DNA from 2 places in the Rathayibacter soli genome. Region 2 is predicted to be linked to the other one. Evidence: predicted binding sites of a transcription regulator. Region 2 holds the regulator's gene; the other holds the start of a gene.

Region 1 (3,405 bases), 340 kb from region 2:
GGGCGCACGCTCAGCGAGGCAACCGAATTCCTTGCGCGGCGCTGGAAGCCGGGCGTGGGGCTGCTGCCGATGAGCGATCAGCCGATCGAGACCAACGTGCGTCTCGCCGAGGCGGTCGATGACCACGCGGTCGGCGAGCTGATCCATTTCGAAGAGTGGTGGGTTCGCTATGGGGCGCGGGTGCGCGCATCCGAATTCGTGCAGGTCGGACTCGCCGAGGCGCAGCCCGCCCCTGGCGTGCTGGATGCCATCGCCGCGGCGGACATGGTCATCCTTCCTCCGTCCAATCCTGTCGTGTCTGTCGGTTGCATCCTGAATGTTCCCGGGGTACGCGATGCGTTGCAAGCGACGAAAGCCCGGGTGGTCGGGGTCTCCCCGATCATCGGCGGGAGCGCCGTGCGGGGCATGGCCGATCAGTGCCTGGAGACGATTGGAGTCGAGACGAGTGCTGCGGCGGTCGGCCTGCACTATGGCGGTCGCAGTGCCGGCGGCGTTCTCGACGGCTGGCTCGTCGACGAGGTGGATGCCGCGGCCGTGCCAGCCGTTGAGGCTGCCGGGCTTCGGGCGGCCGCGGTACCGCTCTGGATGCGAGACACGGCGACGTCGGCTGCGCTCGCTGCCGAGACGCTCAAGTTGGCCGGCTTCGCTGACTGACGCCTTCAATTCGGCGGGTCAGAACTCTATCTCAGTTCGGCGGCAGAGCAGTCACGGTCGCGGCCTCGACCTTAGCCAATGGGCTCCTGGCGACAAGCCCGCTGGACAGCACGCGACGCGTCGCGGCGCCGAGCCCGGGGTCGAGTGAGAGTACGCGTTGCATGTCCTCGGCGGAGTCGATGTCGAGCCGCAACGACGATTCAGCGGGCAGTTGAAGCAGAACGTGGCCGGCCGCCTGGTGTTCGGCGCACGAGTCGACGCCGAAGTGCGGCTCGATGACCGCCCCTGGGGCCGCGGTGATCATGGTCGTTCCCGTGCCGTCGTGATCGGCGACCAGGGTGAGGGCGGTTCCGGTGTGAAACAGCGCGACGGATTCGGCGAGGGCGTGCGCGAGATCATCGGGTTGCAGTGCTGCAACATCCCCGACCATCGCTGCGGTGAACGCGCGGTCGTCAATATTTCTCGCCTGCCGGATGCCGTGGGAGACTGCCGCGTTCAGCCCGCCTCCCGGGTCCGCAACGATGATCAACTCGGTGCCGGCCTGTTGTGTACCGGTCTGTTGTGTACCGGTCTGTTGTGTACCGGTCTGTTGTGTGCCGAGCCTCGGTGCGCCCGATTCTTCACTTAGGATCGCCTCCGCCACGTTGGGTTCATTCGACACCACAATGATGCGTGTGACGGCCGCGACCGCGCGCACGGCGCGCACCGTGTCGGTGAGAAGCGCGATGGCCAATGCGGCCCGACGAGCATCGTCGAAGTTCTCGGCGAAGCGGCTCTTGGCGTGCGGCGCACCCTTGAATGGGATGACGACCGACCAGTGTGGCCCGGCGCTCATCGGCCGGCCGCGGCTTCCTGTTCGAGGAGTGCGCGCAAACCGTTGGCGAATTCAACCTTGCCTCCGTGGGCGGGATGCCGCACCCGCGTCACGGACTCCCCCGCCTTGGTGATGCTGCGGTAGCCGATGTTGCCGACGGCGACGGTCGTCTCGATCGAGAAAAGCTCCCGGAGATCACGCCAGATCGGCAGGCCGAGTGCAACTTCTGCGGTGGACGGCGTGCGGTTGCTTTGCGGGTTTCCCGGTCGATGCGGGTGCAGCGGGTATGCGCTCCAGAGCAGGGGCAGGAAGTCGAGATCTGCCAGCACATTCCACATCACGGTGGAGGTCGGTTCTGCCGACGCGTGAGGAAAATCGGCGGGTATCTCGTAGCCGTTCTCGGGGCCGAAGAGGCCGAAGCATCCGGAGTTACTGCCGAGGAGTGTGCGATTGGTGAACGGCACACCGGTGATGCGCATGCCTCGATAGCCGGGTGCCTCGCCGACCAGCAGCACACGCGGTGCGCGGTCGAGCATCGACTGCAGGTAGAGCTCGAGATTGTGCCGGCGCAGTGCGCTGTCACCGGTTCCTGCGAACATGTTGACGCTTGCAGGGCCGACGGGAACGCGCGCGAGATGGTCGACGAAATCGGCGATCGGTCGGCTGACCATCACCACTCCCCTTCGGCTATCTGTTCGATTCGGGCCGCACCGTTCAGACATCCGCACATGATTGCAGGATAGTCTGCGTCACTGACAATCCACGGCCCGAGGCAGAGCGCGAACCATGGTTATGCGCAATTGACATGCTCGAACATATGTTCGATCATTGAAGAATGAACTCCGCGCTCGCAGCACTCGACTCCCCCGGCCTGCCGGTGGAGCAGACAGCTGCGGGCTTGGTGGCAGGGGCGGCGGCGGGGCGCTCCGCAGCTGCGGAGCTGACAGCGCAGGAATCGGATCAGGTGCGGGCTCTGCAGTCGCGCATCTCCCAGATGCAGCGGCGGAAGCTGGACACCACGGCGCTGAGCACACTCGACGCGTTCGCTCCCCTTCTTCCGGGTGGGGCGTTGCAGACCGGGGTCGCCTACGCCGTTTCCGATTCGATGAGCCTGGTGATGGGGCTGCTGGCCGGGCCGAGCCGATCCGGTGCGTGGTGCGGTGTGGTCGGGGTGCCCGAGTTCGGGGTGGAGGCCGCCGCCCGGTTCGGCATCGACCTGGAGCGGCTCGTACTGATTCCGGAACCGGGAACGCACTGGCTCACGGTCACCGCGGCACTGGCCGACGCCCTGACCGTCGTTGTGACCCGCCCCGCCACGCGAGTGAGCGATGCGGATGCCGCGCGGCTGAGCGCGCGCTTGCGTGGTAAGGAGACAACCCTGATCGCTCTCGGCGAGTGGCCGCGCAGCGAGGTGAGTCTCACCGTGGCGGCCAGTAGCTGGGATGGGCTCGGGCGGGGTCACGGCTATCCGGTTGCGCGGCAACTGACGGTCGTGGCGTCCGGTCGCGGAGGGGTGGGGCGCTCTCGTAGCGCTCGACTGTGGCTGCCCGATGAGCATGATGCGATCCGTGCGGTCGACAGCACGATCGATGAGCTGCCGCGCACGCTTGAGGCTGTGGTGTGACCATGCGTGCCATGGTGCTCTGGTGCCCGGACTGGCCGGTGCGGGCACTGCAACAGGCAGGACTGGCCCCCGGATCCGGATCGCCGGCGGGATCATCCTCGGGGCCGGAATCATCCTCGGGATCGCCGTCGCGGGATGCCCCCATCGCCGTGATCGAGAAGGGCAGAGTTTTCGCCTGCTCGGCTTCTGCACGCAGCGAAGGGGTGCGCAGAGGGCTGCGGTTGCGAGAGGCGCAGGCGCGCTGTGCAGACCTCATCGTGTTCCCCTACGACGCCGTGCACGACAGCAGAATGTTCGAAGCGATTCTCGCCAC
Region 2 (3,405 bases):
CACGCTGAACTCGTCGCCGCGGTCCCCCGCGACCCACCGCGTTCCGGTTCCGTTCGCCAGGATCGGGTACATCGAGTACGTCGGAGCGAAGCCAAGAACGCTCCTTCCGGGCCCGGCGAATGCTTGCAGGATCTGCTGCAAGACTTCGTTGGACCCGTTGGCTGCCCAAATGTTGTCAGCCGTAAGTCCATGACCGAGATAGCCGGCAAGCGAGTGCCGCAGTTCGGTGAATTCACGATCCGGATAGCGATTCGCGCGACCGACCGCATCCGACAGCGCCGCAACGATGTCCCGCGCAACGGCATCGGGGATCGGATGCGTGTTCTCGTTCACGTTCAACGCGACCGGCACATGCTTCTGCGGCGCCCCATACGGAGCCTTTCCTCGCAGGTCGTCACGCAGTGGCAGATCAGAAAGTGAACTCACCCCTCAATGCTAGAGCTTCGGCGCTGCCTCGCCGGGCCCACAGAACCGCGGTCAGCGGTCGTACTGAGCCGGGATGGCAAGACGCTGGCCGGGCACGAGCACCGACGTGGACAGCTGGTTGAGATCGGTGATCGCAGCGACCACGTCGCGCGGATCGGCGGACGGGGCTACTGTTTCGGCAATCTTCCACAGTGACTCTCCGGTCGTCACAGTCACGTGCGAAAACGAAGTGGTGTTTCCACCGCCGGACGCTGCGGCCGCTGCCCCATTGAACCCAAAAGCGAGCAGTGCGGCGAGCAACGGCGTCGCGGTCAGTACCGTCAACACCACACGCCCGCGTCGGGTGAGACGCAGGCGCATTCGCGCTGCCGGTGCGATGCTCGCGGTGCTCATGACTGCCTCCTGGCCGCTTCGTCGGAACCGGTCGCACCGTTTCCGGTGAGGCCGACCCGAGTGAATTGATTCGTATCCGGCGTTCGGCCGGAACCGCCGGATACGAAACTCTGTTCCGAATATATCTTCGAAGTCACGTGATTTCAACCCTATCTTCGTACAAATGTCAAAAAAGTTTCAGACACGCTCGAACAGGTGTTTGCCTTGTGGCGGTTCAGCAGATACAGTTTCGACTGTCTGGATCACATGCAACCAGGCACCACCGACATTCGGTTATCCGAACGGTGTTTGCTCATCCGAATCGAGCGGTCGCATGGCGAGAAGGGACGCACGACGTGGCGAGCAAGGGCGACGAACCGAAGCAGCGGGGCACCCGGCGGCGCAAGTCTCTGAGTGAGAAGCAACTGTCGATTCTGGACTTCATCCAGAGGTCGGTGAGCCAGCGCGGTTATCCGCCCAGCATGCGCGAGATCGGCGATGCCGTCGGGCTCGCCTCGCTGTCCAGCGTTACACACCAGCTCAACCAACTCGAGTTGAGCGGCTATCTTCGACGCGACCCGAACCGTCCGCGTGCCCTCGAGATCTTGATCGACATCCCCAGCACAACCGGCGACAGTGCGGACTTCGAGAATTCGACCCCGGTCGGCGACGCCGCCATGGTGCCGCTGGTCGGCCGAATCGCTGCCGGCATCCCGATTACTGCGGAAGAGCAGATCGATGAGGTCTTCCCGCTGCCGCGCCAGCTTGTCGGAAACGGCACGCTATTCATGCTCAAAGTCGTCGGAGAGTCGATGATCGACGCCGCGATCTGCGACGGCGATTGGGTCGTCGTTCGTCAACAGAGCGATGCCGAGAACGGCGACATCGTTGCGGCGATGCTCGACGGCGAAGCCACGGTCAAGGTCTTCCGCCAGCGCGACGGTCACACCTGGTTGCTCCCGCGAAACAGTGCGTTCGAACCGATCGTCGGCGACTTCGCCGATGTACTCGGCAAGGTCGTCGCCGTGCTCCGCTCCGTTTAGAGTCTCCCGCGCCCACGTTTCGATCTCGTCAGTGGGCACGGACCGTGCGCACAGGCAGGCAAGCGGGTTAGACCGCCACGGCGTTTGCGCGCACGGCGCGCGTCGCCTCCAGAATGTTCTTCAACGACGCCACAGTCTCGTCATAGCCGCGCGTCTTGAGCCCGCAGTCCGGGTTCACCCAAACTTGTCGCGGCGGGATCGCATCCAGCGCCTTCTGCAACAGTTCGGTCACCTCGGCGACCGACGGCACGCGGGGCGAATGGATGTCGTAGACGCCCGGCCCGATGCCGTGATCAAACCCGCTGGTCTTGATGTCGGCAACGACCTCCATCCGGCTTCGTGCTGCCTCGATGCTCGTCACATCCGCGTCAAGGTTCTTGATGGCGTCGATGACCACACCGAATTCCGAATAACACAGGTGCGTGTGAATCTGCGTCTGCGCTTCAACACCTGCGGTGGCAAGCCGGAACGATCCGACCGACCAGTCGAGGTAGGCGGGCTGATCCTTCTTTTTCAGCGGCAGCAGCTCGCGCAGCGCCGGCTCGTCGACCTGGATGATCCGGATGCCCGCGGCCTGCAGATCCGCAATCTCGTCCCGTAGAGCCAGCGCGACCTGGTTGGCCGTGTCGCCCAGCGGCTGGTCGTCGCGCACGAACGACCAGGCAAGGATCGTCACAGGGCCGGTGAGCATCCCCTTGACCGGTTTCGTCGTCAGCGATTGCGTGTAGCTGGACCAGCCCACGGTGATCGGGTTCGGCCGCGAGACATCGCCCCAGAGGATGGATGGACGCGTGCAGCGACTGCCGTAGGACTGCACCCATCCGTTCTGGGTCACGACGAAGCCGTCGAGGTTCTCGGCGAAGTACTGCACCATGTCGTTGCGCTCGGGCTCCCCGTGGACGAGCACGTCAAGGCCGATCTCCTCCTGCAGGTCGATCACGCGACGGATCTCGGCCTCCATGGCCTCGCGATAGTCCGCCTCGCTGAGGTCTCCTTTTGCGAAGTGAGCACGGCTCCGGCGGATCTCGCCGGTCTGCGGGAACGACCCGATGGTCGTTGTGGGCAGGAACGGCAGGTCGAGCGCTGCATTCTGGGCAACGACGCGATCCGCATAGGCACCGCGGTGGAAGTCGGCTTCTGACAGCCCGGCGATACGCTCACGCACGGCCGCGACCCGCACGCCTGTGGCGTTGTGTCGCTGTGCAAGTGCCGCGGATGCCGCGTCCAAGTCACTCTGGATCTCCTCGTGCCCGTCATCCAAACCACGAGCAAGAACCGCGACTTGGCCGACCTTCTGATCGGCGAAGGCCAACCAGCTCTTCAGTTCGTCGGAGAGCCGAGGCTCATCGTCAACATCGTGCGGTACGTGCAGGAGCGAGGTCGATGTGGCTGCGGCGACGTTAACCGTCAACGCGAGCAGACTCTCCAGCTTGCCGAACGCCGCTTCGAGGTCGCCACGCCAGACGTTGTGCCCATCCACGACCCCGCCGACCAGCGTCTTGGCCCGAAGCGCCGTACGCGTGGGGTCATCGAGATCGGCAACCGCCGGGACCGACCCGCGCAC

The links. The regulator LexA, encoded in region 2, represses DNA repair genes until DNA is damaged. The targets are predictions, from matches to a motif close to TCGAACANNTGTTCGA.
Region 1: QU604_RS10375 (DnaE2-dependent mutagenesis accessory factor ImuA') is a predicted target of LexA. The motif match lies at 2,278-2,293, and genes of this name have one in related genera.

The regions. Positions count from the first base shown of each region.
Region 1 is NZ_CP133020.1:2,250,485-2,253,889, forward strand. It holds gene cofD (2-phospho-L-lactate transferase) at 1-654, shown strand, start outside; gene cofC (2-phospho-L-lactate guanylyltransferase) at 686-1,489, opposite strand; gene QU604_RS10370 (uracil-DNA glycosylase family protein) at 1,486-2,139, opposite strand; gene QU604_RS10375 (DnaE2-dependent mutagenesis accessory factor ImuA') at 2,304-3,092, shown strand; gene QU604_RS10380 (DNA polymerase Y family protein) at 3,095-3,405, shown strand, end outside.
Region 2 is NZ_CP133020.1:1,911,734-1,915,138, reverse strand. It holds gene QU604_RS08690 (histidinol-phosphate transaminase) at 1-426, opposite strand, end outside; gene QU604_RS08685 (LysM peptidoglycan-binding domain-containing protein) at 478-819, opposite strand; gene lexA (transcriptional repressor LexA) at 1,155-1,841, shown strand; gene metE (5-methyltetrahydropteroyltriglutamate--homocysteine S-methyltransferase) at 1,909-3,405, opposite strand, start outside.